Plantactinospora sp. BC1: one gene and its partner. The protein of the gene in region 1 interacts with the protein of each later gene in a pairwise test. Links are inferred from orthologs where the notes say so. Each region holds a gene or a part of one and is shown in the gene's direction. Other genes may lie near its edges.

The links.
Region 2: the proteins of rlmN (region 1) and ftsZ interact in binary tests that used the Escherichia coli proteins (3 or more experiments, as listed by UniProt). The link is inferred for Plantactinospora sp. BC1 from one-to-one orthologs.

The regions. Positions count from the first base shown.
Region 1 is NZ_CP028158.1:3,758,402-3,767,987, reverse strand. Bases 3,642-6,609 are described here. They hold rlmN (23S rRNA (adenine(2503)-C(2))-methyltransferase RlmN), read left to right. Parts: upstream 3,642-4,542; coding sequence 4,543-5,676; downstream 5,677-6,609. Other genes in these bases: C6361_RS16235 (DivIVA domain-containing protein), read left to right, coding at 5,779-6,609; C6361_RS16245 (phosphatidate cytidylyltransferase), read left to right, coding at 3,642-4,439. In the rest of the region: rpsB (30S ribosomal protein S2), read left to right, coding at 1-424; tsf (translation elongation factor Ts), read left to right, coding at 556-1,386; pyrH (UMP kinase), read left to right, coding at 1,556-2,323; frr (ribosome recycling factor), read left to right, coding at 2,407-2,964; more of C6361_RS16245, read left to right, coding at 2,964-3,641; more of C6361_RS16235, read left to right, coding at 6,610-7,134; C6361_RS16230 (hypothetical protein), read right to left, coding at 7,409-7,633; C6361_RS16225 (Rieske 2Fe-2S domain-containing protein), read left to right, coding at 8,000-9,586.
Region 2 is NZ_CP028158.1:6,424,667-6,431,783, reverse strand. The notes cover bases 189-2,957. They hold ftsZ (cell division protein FtsZ), read left to right. Parts: upstream 189-908; coding sequence 909-2,006; downstream 2,007-2,957. Other genes in these bases: C6361_RS28225 (YggS family pyridoxal phosphate-dependent enzyme), read left to right, coding at 2,015-2,764; C6361_RS28235 (cell division protein FtsQ/DivIB), read left to right, coding at 189-617. In the rest of the region: more of C6361_RS28235, read left to right, coding at 1-188; C6361_RS28220 (cell division protein SepF), read left to right, coding at 2,958-3,668; C6361_RS28215 (YggT family protein), read left to right, coding at 3,698-3,994; C6361_RS28210 (DivIVA domain-containing protein), read left to right, coding at 4,047-4,856; C6361_RS28205 (hypothetical protein), read left to right, coding at 4,930-5,652; C6361_RS28200 (DUF167 domain-containing protein), read left to right, coding at 5,714-6,019; C6361_RS28195 (potassium/proton antiporter), read left to right, coding at 6,045-7,117. UniProt on the Escherichia coli protein: Essential cell division protein that forms a contractile ring structure (Z ring) at the future cell division site. The regulation of the ring assembly controls the timing and the location of cell division.

The DNA.
Region 1 (9,586 bases):
CAAGCTGACCCGCACCCTCGGTGGCCTGCGGGACATGCAGAAGGTCCCGGCCGCGATCTGGGTGGTCGACACCAAGAAGGAGCACATCGCCGTCGACGAGGCCCGCAAGCTGGGCATCCCGGTGATCGCCGTGCTCGACACCAACTGTGACCCGGACGAGGTCGACTTCCCGATCCCGGGTAACGACGACGCGATCCGCTCCGCCGAGCTGCTGACCAAGGTCATCGCGGCGGCCGTCGGTGACGGTCTGATCGCCCGTTCCGGCAAGCGCCGTGGCACCGACGAGAAGCCCGAGCCGGGTGTGGTCGGCGCCGACGAGCCGCTCGCCGAGTGGGAGCGCGAGCTGATCGAGGACACCGAGAAGAAGGCGGCCGGCGAGGCGGAGCAGAAGGCCGGCGAGCCGGCGGGCGTCGCCGCCGAGTGACCGCTGTGTCGGGTACCGCCGGCTGGTCGTCGCAGCCGGCGGGCCCGATCCGGTACGAGGCACGGCGGACCCCGACGGGGTAGTCCGCAGAAGACCACGAATCAGCCGCGTTACACACCGAAGAGAGAGTCATGTCCAACTTCACCGCCGCGGACGTCAAGAAGCTCCGGGACCTCACCGGCGCCGGCATGATGGACTGCAAGAAGGCCCTCACCGAGGCCGAGGGCGACTTCGACAAGGCTGTCGAGGTCCTGCGCGTCAAGGGCGTCAAGGACGTCGGCAAGCGGGCTGGCCGGACGGCCGCCAACGGTCTGGTGGCGCACTCCGGCAAGGCCCTGCTCGAACTCAACTGCGAGACGGACTTCGTCGCCAAGAACAGCGACTTCATCGCCTTCGCACAGCTCCTGGTGGAGCACGGTGCGCAGGCCGGGGTCGCCGACGCGGAGGCGCTGCTCGGCAGCACGCTGCCGGACGGCCGGACCGTCGCCGACGCCGTACAGGAGCAGTCCGCCAAGATCGGCGAGAAGCTGGTGCTCAACCGCTTCGCCGCGGTGGACGGTACCGCCGCGGTCTACCTGCACCGCAAGGCGCAGGACCTGCCGCCGCAGGTCGGCGTGCTGGTGGAGTACACCGGCAAGGCCGACGAGGCGGGCGACGCCGACGCGCGCGCTGTCGCCATGCAGATCGCCGCGATGCGTCCGAAGTACCTGACCCGGGACGAGGTGCCGGCCGAGACCGTCGCCTCCGAGCGGCGCATCGCCGAGCAGACCGCCCGCGAGGAGGGCAAGCCGGAGGCCGCCCTGCCGAAGATCATCGAGGGTCGGGTCAACGCGTTCTTCAAGGACTACGTCCTGATCGAGCAGGCTTCGGTCGCCGACAACAAGAAGTCGGTCAAGCAGGTGCTGGCCGAGGCCGGCATCGAGGTGACCCGGTTCGTCCGGTTCGAGGTCGGCCAGGCCTGAGCCGTCGCCATCGCCCGGATCGCCGCGAACCGGGCCCCGGCGGAGTCGACACGGACGGGAGGCCGCAGGTGTACGTGACGGACACCGCGGCCTCCTCGTCACGTAGGGTCAGCAGCGGCAGGTTGGCTGAACTGGGCGCCGGCGCACCGGCGCGGGAAAGGCGGGTCGGATGACGCAGGTTGTGAGTGACCGGACCCTGGCGGCGGACGATCCGACAGCACCGCCGCCCGGGCGGGCCCGCCGGGTGGTGCTCAAGCTCTCCGGCGAGGTCTTCGGCGGTGGGGCGATCGGCGTCGATCCGGACGTCGTCCAGGCCATCGCCCGGCAGATCGCAACCGTGGTACGCCGGGGCGTGCAGGTCTCGGTCGTGGTGGGCGGCGGGAACTTCTTCCGTGGCGCCGAGTTGCAGAAGCGCGGCATGGACCGGGCCCGGGCCGACTACATGGGGATGCTCGGCACCGTGATGAACTGCCTCGCGCTCCAGGACTTCCTGGAGAAGGAGGGGATCGAGACCCGGGTGCAGAGTGCGATCACGATGGCCCAGGTCGCCGAGCCCTACATCCCGCTGCGGGCCATCCGGCACCTGGAGAAGGGCCGTGTGGTGATCTTCGGCGCGGGTGCCGGCATGCCGTACTTCTCCACCGACACCGTCGCCGCGCAGCGGGCCCTGGAGATCCGCGCCGACGTGGTGCTGATGAGCAAGAACGGGGTGGACGGCGTCTACACCGCCGATCCGCGTACCGACCCCGACGCCAGCAAGCTCGACAAGATCACCTTTTCCGAGGTGCTGCGTCGCGGCCTCCGGGTCGCCGACGCCGCCGCGTTCAGCCTCTGTGAGGAGAATGGCCTGCCGATGCTGGTGTTCGGCGCCGAGGGCGACGACACCATCATCCGGGCGGTCGCCGGCGAGCCGATCGGCACATTGATCACGACGTGAGTCGGGCAGGGTCCCGGGCCGACGGGTGGGGGCCGGGTGGAGTATTTCGGGAGCAGTAGCAGCAGAGGGAGGCGAAGGAGCAGGTGATCGACGACACCCTCCTCGAGGCCGAGGAGAAGATGGAGCGCGCGGTCGAGCACGCCAAGGAGGAGTTTGGCGCCATCCGTACCGGGCGGGCCACTCCGGCGATGTTCTCCAAGATCATAATCGACTACTACGGCAGTCCGACCCCGCTGACCCAGATGGCCTCCGTCGGGGTGCCCGAGCCGCGGATGGCGATCATCAAGCCGTACGACGCGTCGCAGCTGCACGCCATGGAGAAGGCGATCCGCGACTCCGATCTCGGCGTGAACCCCAACAACGAGGGCAACCAGCTACGCATCCTGCTGCCGCAGATGACCGAGGAGCGGCGCCGGGACATGATCAAGGTGGCCCGGCACAAGGGCGAGGAAGCCAAGGTGGCGATCCGGAACATCCGTCGCCGTGGCAAGGAGGAACTCGACCGCATCGTCAAGGACGGCGAGGCGGGCGAGGACGACGGCCGGCGGGCCGAGAAGGAACTCGACGACCTCACCCACAAGTACGTCTCGCACGTCGACGAGTTGGTGAAACACAAGGAAACCGAGTTGCTCGAGGTCTGATGTCCCACGTCGACCCCTACGGCGGTACCGCGGAGCCGCGTGGCCGGCAGCGGCCGGAACAAGCGCGTGGCCCGGAGTGGTCCCGTGGCCCGGGGTACCCGGACGGGCCCTCGGGCCGACAGCGGCCGGCCGGCGACGACGACGCCTGGGCTCGGGCGCGGCACGGCGGTGCCGCGCCCGACGCCTATTCGGCCCCGACGGACTCGTACCCGGTCGCCTCGGACTCCTATCCGGCCGCTCCGGAGGCGTACCCGTCCCCGGAGGCGTACCCGTCCCCGGCGGACGCGTACCGGGGCGCACCGAACGGCTACCCGGGTACGGCTGCCGACGGCTTCTCCGGCGTCGACCGGGGGCCGGGCGGGGCGACCGGGCAACGCAACGGCCAGCCCGCCGGGGACGTACCGGATTCCACGGCACAGTGGCGTTCTCCGTGGCGTTCTCCCGAGCCGGCCGGTGGTCCGGCGGGTCCCGAGGAGGACGCGGCGGTGTACCGCGATCGGACCGACCACCCCGGCGCCGAGCCGGCGGCGGACGCCCCGACCAACCCGGTCGGCTGGCCGCTCGTCGACCCGGATCCGCAACCGGCTGCCGATCCGGCGTCGTCGGCCCGGCCCGGCCGGGGCCGGCGCCGGGCGACCCGCTCCGGCAAGCCTGCCGGGCAGTCCCGGGCCGGCCGGAACCTGCCGGCCGCGATCGGCGTCGGGCTCGGGCTCGGCGCGGCGATCGTCGTGCCGCTCTTCCTCCTCCGCCCGGCATTCCTGCTCGTGGTGGCGCTCGCGGTCAGCGTCGGCATCTGGGAGATGACCCGGGCGGTACGCCCCGCCGGGATGCGCCCGCCGCTCGTGCCGCTGGTCGCCGGCGGACTCCTGATGGTCGGGCTGGCCTGGTGGGCCGGGCCGGACGCGCTCAGCCTGGGATTGTTGGTGACCGTGCTGGCCACGATGGTGTGGCGGCTCGGGGACGGGCCGGCCGGCTACCAGCGGGACATGACCGCCGCCACCCTGATCGCGGTCTACGTGCCGTTCCTCGGCGGCTTCGCGGCGCTGCTCGCCGCCGAGCCGGTCGACGGTGACCTGCGGGTGCTGGCCACCCTGGCCGCGGTGGTCCTCTCCGACACCGGCGGGTACGCCGCCGGGGTGGCCTTCGGCAAGCACCCGATGGCGCCCTCGGTGAGCCCGAAGAAGTCCTGGGAGGGCTTTGCCGGCTCGGTGCTGGCGGCCGCCGTCGGCAGCTCGCTGCTGCTGGCGTACCTGCTCGACGTGGAGTTGTGGTGGGGCGCCCTCTTCGGGGTGGCGGTCTCGATCGCGGCGGTCCTCGGCGACCTCGCCGAATCCATGATCAAGAGGGATCTCAAGGTCAAGGACATGAGCAACCTGCTGCCGGGGCACGGCGGGCTGATGGACCGGCTCGACTCGATCCTCTTCGCGGTGCCGACCGCCTACCTACTGCTGGCGATCTTCGCCCCGGCCGGCTGAGAGGTGAGATGAGCCCACACAACCGCGAGCCGCGTGCCTGGTCAGGGCCTCGGCGCCGCCGGCCAGGTGCGCTGTCGCGCCGACGTGGGAGACTGGACAGGCCATGACGAGCCTGCCCTTGATCCAGATCACGCCGGACGATTCGACCGGGTCACCGTCGCGTCGCGCGGCGATGCCGCCCCGACACCTCGCCGACCTCGACCTGCCCGCCCGGCAGGCGGCCGTGGCCGAGCTGGGTGAGCCCGCGTTCCGGGCCCGACAGGTCTCCACGCACTACTTCGGGCGGCTCGTCAGGGATCCGGCGCGGATGACCGACCTGCCGGCCGCCGCCCGGGACCGGATCGCGACCGAGCTGCTGCCGAGCCTGCTCACCCCGGTACGCGAGGTCGCCACCGACGACGGCGCGACCCGCAAGGCGCTGTGGCGGCTGCACGACGGGTCACTGGTGGAGAGCGTGCTGATGGGTTACCCGGACCGGGTCACCGTCTGCATCTCCAGCCAGGCCGGCTGCGGCATGGCCTGCCCGTTCTGCGCCACCGGTCAGGCCGGGCTGACCCGCAACCTCTCCACCGCCGAGATCGTCGACCAGGCCGTGTACCTCGCCGGGGTCGCCGCGTCCGGCGCGATCGCCGGCTCCCCGTCCCGGCTGTCCCACGTGGTCTTCATGGGCATGGGCGAGCCGCTGGCCAACTACGCGCGGGTGGTCTCCGCCGTCCGGCGGCTGACCGCTCCGGCCCCGGAGGGGCTCGGCCTCTCGCAGCGGCACGTCACCGTCTCCACTGTCGGCCTGGTGCCTGCGATGCGCCGGCTGGCCGACGAGGGACTCTCGGTGACTCTTGCGTTGTCGCTGCATGCGCCCGATGATGAGCTGCGCGACGAACTGGTTCCGGTCAACCAGCGGTGGAAGGTTGCCGAGGTGCTGGACGCCGCGTGGCACTACGCGGAGCGTACGGGGCGTCGCGTGTCCATTGAATACGCGATGATTCGAGATGTGAACGACCAGCCGTGGCGTGCCGACCTCCTCGGTCGGCTGCTGGCCGGTCGACTGACCCACGTGAACCTGATCCCGCTCAACCCGACTCCGGGGAGCCGCTGGGACGCGAGCCCTAAGCCGGTAGAGCGGGAGTTCGTCCGGCGGCTGCGCGCGGCCGGTGTCTCGACGACCGTTCGGGACACCCGGGGGCGCGAAATCGACGGTGCGTGCGGCCAACTGGCCGCCGCGGCGGTGACGCGGTGAGCGACCGGGTCAACAGGCTTAGTAGTGCCGCTTGCGGCGCCGACGCGTGTGACGGGGCGGCGGCGTGAGCGAGCGAAGCGAGCGAGCGAACCAGGAGACATAGTGGCGAGTCAGGGTCAGCGTTTCCGGCGCAAGGCGCTCCGGCGGGGCTACAAGGTCGATGAGGTGGACACGTTCCTGGATCGTGTCGAGGCCACGCTCGCCGGTGAGCCGCTGGGCGCGCCCGTCGCCTCCCAGGAAGTGCACGACGTCGTCTTCCGGGTGCGCTTCGGCGGGTACGACGAGTGGCAGGTGGACCTGCACCTCGACCGGGTGGAGCGGCAGATCGCCGAGCTGGAGGAACGCGGCGGCGGTCGGGGCGGGGACCCGAGGCTGTCCGACCGGGGTGCGCCGGACCGGATGGGCCCGCCCGACCGGATGGGCCCGCCGGATCGGCTCGGCCCACCGGACCGGATGGGACCCCCCGACCGGATGGGGCCGCCGGACCGGATGGGGCCGCCGATGCGGGACGACCGGGGCCTTCCGCCCGGCCAGCTTCCCGGGCGGCCGATGCCGGCCCAGGCCGGTCCGCCCAACGACCCCTACGGCCAGTACGACGAGCCCACCGGCACCTTCGGCGGCGGCTTCGGCGGCCAGCGTGGCGGCTTCGATCCGCAGCGGGGTGGGATGGAGCCGCAGCGGGGTGGCTTCGACCCGCAGCGGGGCGGTTTCGAGCCCCAGCGTGGTGGCTTCGACCCGCAGCGGGGTGGGATGGAGCCGCAGCGGGGTGGCTTCGAGCCTCAGCGCGGCGGGTTCGACCCGCAGCGGGGCGGTTTCGAGCCTCAGCGCGGTGGCTTCGACCCGCAGCGGGGTGGGATGGAGCCGCAGCGGGGTGGCTTCGATCCGCAGCGGGGCGGGTTCGACCCGCAGCGCGGGCCGGGGGCACCACTTCCGCCGCGTACGCCCAGCGGTCCGGGCGGTCCGCCCGGAGGATTCGGGGCGAACGAGCGCTTCGACGGGTTCGACGCGGGCCGGCCCAGCCGGGCGGACATGACGGCCGAGATCCGGATGCCGGACCGCGACCCTCGCGGCTCCGGACGCGGTATGGGCGACGCCCTGCCGCCGATGCCCGCCCCGGCCGGCGGACCGCCGATGGGTGGACCGCCGATGGGGGGCCCACCGCCCGGCGGCCCGGGGCTCGGCGGTCCGCCGTTGATGGGGCCGCCCGGTAGCGACATGGCCCGGATCGACCACATCCGGCGCTCGTTCCAGGTCCGCCGGTTCGGCAGCGGCTACGACCCGGACCAGGTCGACCGGTTGTTCGAGGGAATCCTCGGCAGCATGGCGGGGCGGGGCCCGATGCCGGTCAATCCGTCCGACCTCGACACCACCCGGTTCGGACTTGTCCCCGGCGGCTACTTCGAGGCCGAGGTCGACGCCGCGCTCAAGGAGGTCAAGGACCTGCTGCTCGGCCAGTGACCCGAACCGGTCCGCCGCCGACGCTCATCCGGCCCCGTCACGGGGCCGGATGACGGACGGCCGCCATCTCGACCGGCTCGACGTCCTCGCCCCGGCCCTGCCGGCGAGATCCCCAACTTGGCCCTGCCCGGCCAAATCCTCGGCCCGGCCCTGCCGGCGAAATCCTCGACTGGTCCCTACCGGCCGGCCGCCGGGCTCGAACACCGGGACGCCCGAGCGCGCCGGGCATGCTGCCCGGCGCCGCGTCGAGGGGCGGAAACGCTGTGGGTGAGGGTCAGGAGCGCAGGCCGTTGCGGCGCAGGATCACGTCACCGACGACGGCGAGCACCAGCGCAGCGGCGATCGCACCGAGCCAGATCTTCGCCGTACCGCTGACCTCGTTGTTGTTGAACATCATCAGCACCAGCGCCGCGGCGGAGATGATCGCGCCGATCTGGCCCGCCCTGCGGTTGCCGGGCTTGCGTTGGTCGGGTGACGTCACCGGCTCGCTTCCAGCCACTTTCCGGTCCTTCCTCACGATCGGATGCTGGTAAGTCTGGCACGCGCGGGGTACGGCGCACGGGCCGGGGCTTCGGTCGTAGCCCGGCCCGGCCCCGGACCGGGTCGCGTCCCGTCGGAGGCGACGGTCGGGTCGGTCCGCCCGGGGGCGGCGCTCCGGCCGGTGCTGCCGTGGCGGCGGCGCGGGCGGACCACCTGGCCGACGGGGCGCTCTCCGGGCGCGGCCGAAGACCGAACCCGGGTGCGATCGGGCGCGCAACCCGGCGTCGCGGGTCGGCCGGTACGGGGCCTCCGGTAGCGTTTGGGGGTACGCCTTTGATCGCCTGTGGCGAGGGACGGGATTGGCTATGTGGAGGGGGACTGTGCGGTGCGTTTGACCGGTACGGGGCACGCGAGCATGCGGATCGACACCGGTGCGGGCAGCATCCTGTGCGACCCGTGGGTCAACCCGGCCTACTTCGCCTCATGGTTCCCTTTCCCGGACAATTCACAGCTCGACTGGGAGACGCTCGGCGACGTCGACTACCTCTACGTCTCCCACCTGCACCGGGACCACTTCGACGCGGCGCACCTCAAGCGCTTCATCTCGAAGAAGGCGACCGTGCTGCTGCCGGAGTACCCGACCTCGGAGCTGGAGGACGAGCTGCGGGAACTCGGCTTCACCAGCTTCCTGCGGACCAGGAGTGACGAGGTCGTCGAGCTGGACGGCGGCCTCAAGGTGATGATCCAGGCGCTGACCAGTCCCACCGACGGCCCGATCGGCGACTCCTCGCTCTGGGTGGAGTACGACGGCGTACGGCTGCTGAACCAGAACGACGCCCGCCCGACCGATCTCGGCGTCTTCGCCGAGCTGGGGCACGTGCACGCGCACCTGCTCCAGTTCTCCGGCGCGATCTGGTACCCGATGGTCTACGAGCTGCCCAGCGCGGCGAAGACCGCGTTCGGCAAGCAGAAGCGGGACCGGCAGATGGACCGGACGATCCGCTACATCGACGACCTCAAGGCGTCCTGGGTCTTCCCGATCGCCGGCCCGCCCTGCTTCCTCGACGACGAGCTGTGGCAGTTCAACGACATCCACGGCGACGAGGGGAACATCTTCCCCGACCAGCAGGTCTTCCTCGACCACTACAACAGCCTCGGCTACGACAACGGGGTGATCCTGCTCCCCGGCAGCGTCTCCGAGATCGGCACGGAGAGCGTGCACACCACCCACCCGGTGCCGGACGTGCGGGAGTTCTTCGAGCAGAAGGAAGAGCACCTGCGGGAGTACCAGAAGCGGGCGCGGCCGGTGATCGAGGCGGCGAAGGCGTCCTGGCGGCACCCGGAGATCGACGTACTGGCCGAGATGAAGCGCCGGATCGAGCCGCTGCTCGACGAGTCGATCTATCTCGCCAAGGGCGTCGGCGGGCCGGTCCGGTTCGACCTGGTCGGCTACGACGGGGAGACCGTCGAATCCATCCTGGTGGACTTCCCGGGCAAGGAGGTCCGGCCGTACGCGGACGAGAAGGTCCGCTACCGGTTCCGTACCGAGCGGGCGCTGGTCGAGCACCTGCTGCACATCGAGGAGGTGGACTGGGTCAACTCCCTCTTCCTCTCCTGCCGCTTCTCGGCGGCCCGGATCGGCCAGTACAACGAGTTCGTCTACGCCTTCTTCAAGTGCCTCTCCGAGGAGCGCCTCCAGTACGCCGAGGGCTGGTACGACGAGCACGAGCGGGCCACCGACGCCGAGGACATCACCCTCGGCGACTGGGTGGTGCAGCGGCGCTGCCCGCACCTGAAGGCGGATCTGACCCGGTTCGGCATCGTCGAGGAGAACCAGCTCACCTGCCAGTTGCACGGCTGGCGCTTCGACCTGGCCAGCGGGCGCTGCCTGACCAGCGTCGGGCACTCGATCCGGGCGCACCGGGTCGGCGAGGCCCCGGCGCCCGCCGCCGAGTCCGAGACCGCCGGCTGA
Region 2 (7,117 bases), 2.7 Mb from region 1 along the record:
GCCTGGCCGGTGCCGCGATCGTGTACGCCACCCCGCTCCTCGGCTTCCGTACCCTGCGGGTCGTCGGCACCACGCTGGTCACCGACGACCAGGTACGCCAGGCGGCCTCGGTGACCGAGGGCGTTCCGCTGGCCCGGGTCGACCTCGACGGGGTCCGGGCCAGGGTCGCCGAGCTGCCGCCGGTGGCCCGGGTGACGGTCTCCCGGCAGTGGCCGAACACCCTGCGGGTGGAGGTGGTGGAGCGCACCCCGGTCGCGGCGGTGCCGCAGAACCGGCGCTTCCTCGTCATCGACGCCGCCGGGGTGGTCTTCCAGACCCGGTCGGACCGGCCGGCGGGGCTGCCGCTGGCCCGGCTCCGCACGCCCGGCCCCGACGACACCGCCACCGAGGGGGCGTTGACCGTGCTGGCCAACCTGACCCCGGAGCTGCGGGAGCGCCTCGTCGAGCTGGTGGTGGAGGGTCCGGCCCGGATCACCGTGAAGCTGCGCGGCGGCCGTACGGTGCTCTGGGGCGACGCCTCGCGCAGCGACGCGAAGGCGCAGGTGGCGACGTCGTTGCTGGCCCGCGAGGGGGAGACCATCGACGTACGCACGCCGGACGTGGTGACCATCCGCTGACCGTTGGTGGGCCCTGCGGTCCGCTCCGCCGGTCGGTCGCGTCGACACGCCGGTCGGTCGCTCGCCGGTGACGTTTGTCGGCGGGCGTGCCGACACGCCGCGCAGGTCCTTGGGTTCGGCCGCGCGTACGCATACGTTGCCCCGAGAGGATCAATGGTTGACATAACTGTAAGCCTCTAGTAGAGGGTGAGGGTTACCCTTCGCATCCTCGTACCGAATGGTTGTCGGCCTCGCTCCGGCCGGATCGCCGGGCGGGGTAGCGGCCGCCGAGATCGAAGGAAAGGACCGGCGATGACACCTCCGCACAACTACCTGGCGGTCATCAAGGTCGTCGGCATCGGCGGCGGCGGCGTCAACGCCGTCAACCGGATGATCGAGGTCGGGCTCAAGGGCGTCGAGTTCATCGCGATCAACACCGATGCACAGGCCCTGCTGATGAGTGACGCCGACGTCAAGCTCGACGTCGGCCGGGAACTGACCCGGGGGCTGGGTGCCGGCGCCAACCCGGACGTCGGCAAGAACGCCGCCGAGGACCACCGCGACGAGATCGAGGAGGTGCTCAAGGGCGCCGACATGGTCTTCGTGACCTGCGGCGAGGGCGGCGGCACGGGTACCGGCGGCGCGCCCGTGGTGGCGAACATCGCCCGCAAGCTCGGCGCGCTCACCATCGGTGTGGTGACCCGGCCGTTCTCGTTCGAGGGCAAGCGCCGGCAGGTGCAGGCCGAGGCCGGCATCGACGAGCTGCGCAACCAGTGCGACACCCTGATCGTCATCCCGAACGACCGGCTGCTCGCCCTCGGCGACCGCGGCATCAGCATGATGGACGCGTTCCGGCAGGCCGACCAGGTGCTGCTCTCCGGTGTGCAGGGGATCACCGACCTGATCACCACGCCGGGTCTGATCAACCTGGACTTCGCCGACGTCAAGAGCGTGATGAGCGGCGCCGGCAGCGCGCTGATGGGCATCGGCAGCGCCCGGGGTGACAACCGGGCGGTGGAGGCGGCCGAGGCGGCCATCTCCAGCCCGCTGCTGGAGCAGAGCATGGACGGTGCCCGGGGCGTGCTGCTCTCCATCGCGGGCGGCTCCGACCTCGGCCTCTTCGAGATCAACGACGCGGCGCAACTGGTCACCGACGCCGCCCACCCGGACGCGAACATCATCTTCGGTGCCGTGATCGACGACGCCCTCGGCGACGAGGTCCGGGTCACCGTGATCGCGGCGGGCTTCGACGGTGGCACTCCGGCGTACAAGCCGGTGGAGCAGGCCCGCAAGGTCAGCCCGCCGGCCGTCGCGCCGGTCTCGCCGCCCCCTCCGCCGCCGGTGCAGGCCCCGCGTCGGGTGCTCTTCGACGACGTGGACGTGCCGGACTTCCTCAAGAACGGTTCCTGAGCCGCCAGATGACCGAACCACCCCTCCCGGCGCCGGACGACGAGCGCCGGGCAGAACTCGCGGCCAACCTGGCCCGGGTACGTTCCCGGATCGACGCCGCCTGCTCGTCGGCGGGGCGGGATCCGGCCGACGTCACCATGGTCGCGGTGACCAAGACCTATCCGGCCTCCGACGTGGCGCTGCTGGCCGGGCTCGGCGTGCGTGACGTGGGGGAGAACCGCGACCAGGAGGCGGCACCGAAGGCGGCCGAGGTGGCGGCGACCGGTGCCCGGGTGCGGTGGCACTTCGTCGGGCAGCTTCAGCGCAACAAGGCCCGCTCCGTCGTCCGGTACGCCGACCTGGTGCACTCGGTGGACAGCGTACGGCTGGCCGGCGCCCTCGCCGACGCGGCGGCGCGGCACCGGGAGCACCCGCTGGAGGTGCTGGTGCAGGTCAACCTGGACGGTGCCGCCGACCGGGGCGGTGCGCTGGTCGGCGGTGACGACCCGGACCGCGGAGTCGACCAGGTCGCGGCGGCGGTGGCCGGGTCGGACCGGCTGCGGCTGGCCGGGGTGATGGCGGTGGCCCCGCTCGGTGCGGATCCGGAGCCGGCCTTCGCCAGGTTGGCCGAGGTCGCCGCCAGGCTGCGGGCCGGATATCCGGAGGCGGTCGCGGTCTCGGCCGGGATGAGTGGTGACCTGGAGGCGGCGATCGCGCACGGCGCGACACATGTGCGGATCGGCAGCGCGTTGCTCGGAATGCGTAGCACGCTGCGGTAGCCTGATAACCGGACACCAAACTACATCAGTGTTGTTTGAGGCGACATCCCCACTGGCGGGGGTCGGGGTGAGACCGGTTTCACGGTCGTGCCAGGGGTTGCCGTCTCGGGCCGGTGGGCACTGCAGTGTTCACGCGCGTGACAGGGGCACGGCACGGGGGGTGTGTGTCGCACGGCGGACGGAGGGGCGCGGGATGGGTGCACTGCGCAAGGCGGGGGTCTGGCTCGGGCTCGTCGAGGAGGACGACGAGCGGGCCTACGACGACGGTGGCTACGAGAAGAGTGGCTACCGCGAGTCGCGTTACCGGCAGAGCCGGTACGCCGACGAGTTCGCCGACGAGGACGAGGAGCAGGACGAGGCGCCGCCGCCCCGGCCCCGGGCCGGTGAGCGGACCCGGCTCGCCGAGCGCAACGTCGGCCGCTCCGTCGAGCACGACCGTGACCGCGTCGACGGTGACCGTCCGGAGCGGACCGAGCGCGCGGAGCGATCGAGCGTGCGGTCGATCAGCCGGCCGAGCGGCACCGAGCCGTCCAGCGCGTTGACGTACCAGACCCGGGACAATCTCGCGCTCGCCCCGCAGGCCCAGTTGCGGGAGCGGCCCGTGCCGGTGGAGCAGCCGGAGCAGCGCTACCAGATCACGACGCTGCACGTCACCACCTATCGCGAGGGTCGCACCATCGGCGAGCACTTCCGGGACGGCGTCCCGGTGATCATCAACCTCACCGAGATGGACGAGGCCGATGCCCGCCGATTGGTCGATTTCGCCGCCGGTCTGGCGTTCGGGCTGCGCGGTACGATCGAGCGCGTGACCAACCGGGTGTTCCTACTCTCACCGGCTAACGTCCAGGTCACCGCGGAGGACAAGGCCAAGATCGCTGAGGGTGGGTTTTTCAGCCTGAGCTAGCCCGACCGAGGGATCCGCCTGCCGTGTTTCTGCCCATCCTGTTTCAGGTCCTCTACCTGATTCTCTACGTCTTCCTCCTGGTGCTTTTGGCCCGGTTTGTCCTAAGTGCCGTCCTCCAGTACGGTCGCCGCTGGCAGCCGAGCCGGGGGGCGTCGGCAGGAATGGAGTCGGTGTGGAGCGTCACTGATCCGCCTCTCAAGGCGTTGAGGCGTGTGATCCCTCCATTGCGAATTGGTACCGTGAGCATCGACCTGGCCTCCCTTGTGCTCCTGGTTATCCTGTTCGTGCTGATGGAGTTCGTGTTAAGGCCGTTGATCTTCAGTTGAACAACCTGGTGACCGGCGTGCCGCGCGGCCGCAACTGACCCGAGGAGTTTCGATGCCGCTGACCCCGGCCGACGTGCACAACGTCGCCTTCAAGAAGCCGCCTATCGGCAAGCGGGGGTATGACGAGGAGGAAGTCGACGCGTTTCTGGACGAGGTCGAGCGTGAGCTCGCCCGTCTGATCGAGGAGAACAACGAGCTGCGCGCCCAGGTGGAGCGCGGTGGCCGTGGCGGCGCACCAGCCGGCCCGGGCCCCGACCCACGGCTGGCCGCCGAGCTCAACGACGTCAAGGCCCAGCTCGACCGGGTGCAGCGCGACAAGGCCGCGGCCGAGCAGGCCGCCCGGGCGATGCAGGCCGAGCTGGAGCAGGTCCGGGCCCAGGGCGGCCCGGCGGTCGGCGGCGGCGACGGGGAGCAGCAGGCGCTCCGGGTGCTGATGATGGCGCAGCGCACGGCGGACGACCACGTCTCCGACGCGCGCCGCGAGGCGGACCAGCTCCTCTCCGAGGCCCGCACCAAGGCCGAGGAGGTCACCCGTGAGGCGCGGGCCAAGGCCGACGCGCTGGAGCGGGACGCCCGCCAGCGGCACCAGGAGGCGATGGGCGGGCTGGACGCCAAGCGCACCGCCTTGCAGAAGCACATCGAGGAGCTCAAGCAGTTCGAGCGCGAGTACCGCACCCGGCTCAAGGCGTACCTGGAGAGCCAGTTGCGGGACCTCGACGGGCGTGGCCAGGGCCTTGAGGTGGAGATGACCCGGACCGACGGCAATCGGTCCGGCGGCAGCACCCCCGGCCTCGCCACCGCGGGCCTGGCGAACTCGTACGGCGGGAGCGGGCGCTCCGGCGCACTCGAGACCGGGCGCTGATCCCCCGACGGGGACCAGCGTGGTACGTCAGGACGCCGTACGACAACCGGAACCGATGCGTCGGGGGTGAGCCGTGATAGTCGGCAGTCTGGTGCTCATCCTCGCCGCCGTCGCGCTGCTCGTGCTCGGCCTGGCGAGCGGGTCGAGCGGGCTGCTGATCAGCTCGATCGCGGTCAGCCTGCTGGCCGCCGTCGCGCTGGTGGTCGGCGCCCGGCAGGCGGCCGGGGAGCGGGGCGTGGCCAGCGGCTTCGCCCCGGACGGGCCCGATGACGACGGGCTGGCCGCGCGTGGCGGCGGCGACGGGGACGAACCGCGCCGTCGCCGGCCACCGACCAGCACCCGGATGGCACCGCACGATCCACGCCTCGGCGGCAGCGACGCGACCGACCCGTTCGCCGAGAGCGGTTCGGTGCTGACCGAGCCGGTGGAGGCCACGGTTCCGGCCCAGGCCACCCGGGCCGGCGCCGACGACGACACCGGCTGGCGGCAACCGGCCGGCGCGTCGGAGCCGACCGTGGCGGGCCCGGTCGGGCAGGGCGAGCCGGACGACGACGTCCCGGCGGACGAGCCGGCACCCCAGCCGGTCTCCGAGGCCGACGCCGCGTTGGTCGCCGCCCTGCTCGACGACGTGTACGTGGTCGACGGCCGGCCGCGCTACCACCTCGCCGACTGTGCACACCTCGCCGGTCGGGAGAGCGAACCGCTTCCGGTGAGCGAGGCGGTGGAGCTCGGCTTCACCCCGTGCGGGCATTGCGAGCCGGCCACGGCCCTGCTCACCGATGCGCCCCGGGCCTGACGGTGGGGCGCCGGCGCGGCCGTCGCGTGCCGGCGGCGCGGAGGGTTCCGGTGTCGAGGCGGTGACCGGGCCGGCGGTGCTGACCGTCGCGGTCCGGGTCAAGCCCGGGGCGTCCCGGGCCCGGGTCGGCGGCCGGTTCGACGGCCCGTACGGACCCGCGCTGGTGATCGCGGTACATCCACCGGCGGCCGACGGCCGGGCCACCGAGGCGGCCCGGCGGGCGCTCGCCGAGGCGCTCCGGCTGCGGCCGGCGGCGGTGCGCCTGCGTACCGGCGCTGCCAGCCGCGACAAGCTCTTCCTGGTCGACGGGGCCGATCCCGACCTCGACGCGCGGCTGCGCCAACTGCGCGACGGACCGGCACGGTGAGGCCCCGGCCGCGTGCGTGGCGGCCGTGACCGATCGGCTCGACGTCGCCCTGCTGATCGGCGCGGCGGTACTGCTCGTCGCCGTCGGCGCTGTCCGGCTCTCGACCCGGCTCGGCGTGCCGAGCCTGTTGGTCTATCTCGCCATCGGGGTGGCGATCGGCGAGTCCGGCCTCGGCATCCGGTTCGACGACGCCGAGCTGACCCGGGCACTCGGCTTCTGCGCGCTGATCGTGATCATCGCCGAGGGTGGCCTGACCGCCCGGTGGAGCACCCTGCGACCCGTGCTCGGCATCTCCGTCACGCTGGCCACCGTCGGCGTGGTGGTCAGCATCGGGGTGGTCGGGGTGGTGGTGCACGCCCTGCTCGGGCTGGACTGGCGGCTCGCACTGCTCTACGGGGCGGTGCTCTCCTCCACCGACGCGGCGGCGGTCTTCGCCACGCTGCGCTGGCTGCGGCTGCCGCGCCGGCTGGTGACCACCCTGGAGGCCGAGTCGGGGATGAACGACGCCCCGGTGGTACTGCTGGTGGTGCTCCTCTCCACCTCGTCGCTGGCCGGGCACGTCTGGTGGTACGAGGTGCTGCTGGTCTGCTACGAGCTCGCCGTCGGCGCCGTACTCGGCTTCGGGGTGGGAATGCTCGGGCGCTGGACGTTGCGCCGGGCCGCCCTGCCCTCCTCCGGGCTCTATCCGATCGCGGCGGTCGGCCTCACCGTGCTGGCGTACGGGGTGGCGACCGTGTTGCACGCCTCCGGCTTCATCGCGGTCTACGTCGCCGGGGTGGTGCTGGGCAATTCGCGGTTGCCGCACCGGCAGGCGATTCTCGGCTTCGCCGACGGGCTGGCCTGGCTGGCCCAGATCGGCCTCTTCGTGCTGCTCGGCCTGCTCAGTTCGCCGGGCCGGCTGGAGGACGCGCTCTGGCCGGCCGTGGTGACCGGGCTGGCCCTGACCTTCCTGGCCCGGCCGCTGTCGGTACTGGTCAGCGTGGCCGGGTTCCGGGTGGGGCTGCGGGAGCAGGCGTTCCTGTCCTGGGCCGGACTGCGCGGGGCGGTGCCGATCGTGCTCGCCACCATTCCGCTCTCCGAGGGGCTGCCCGGCGCCGA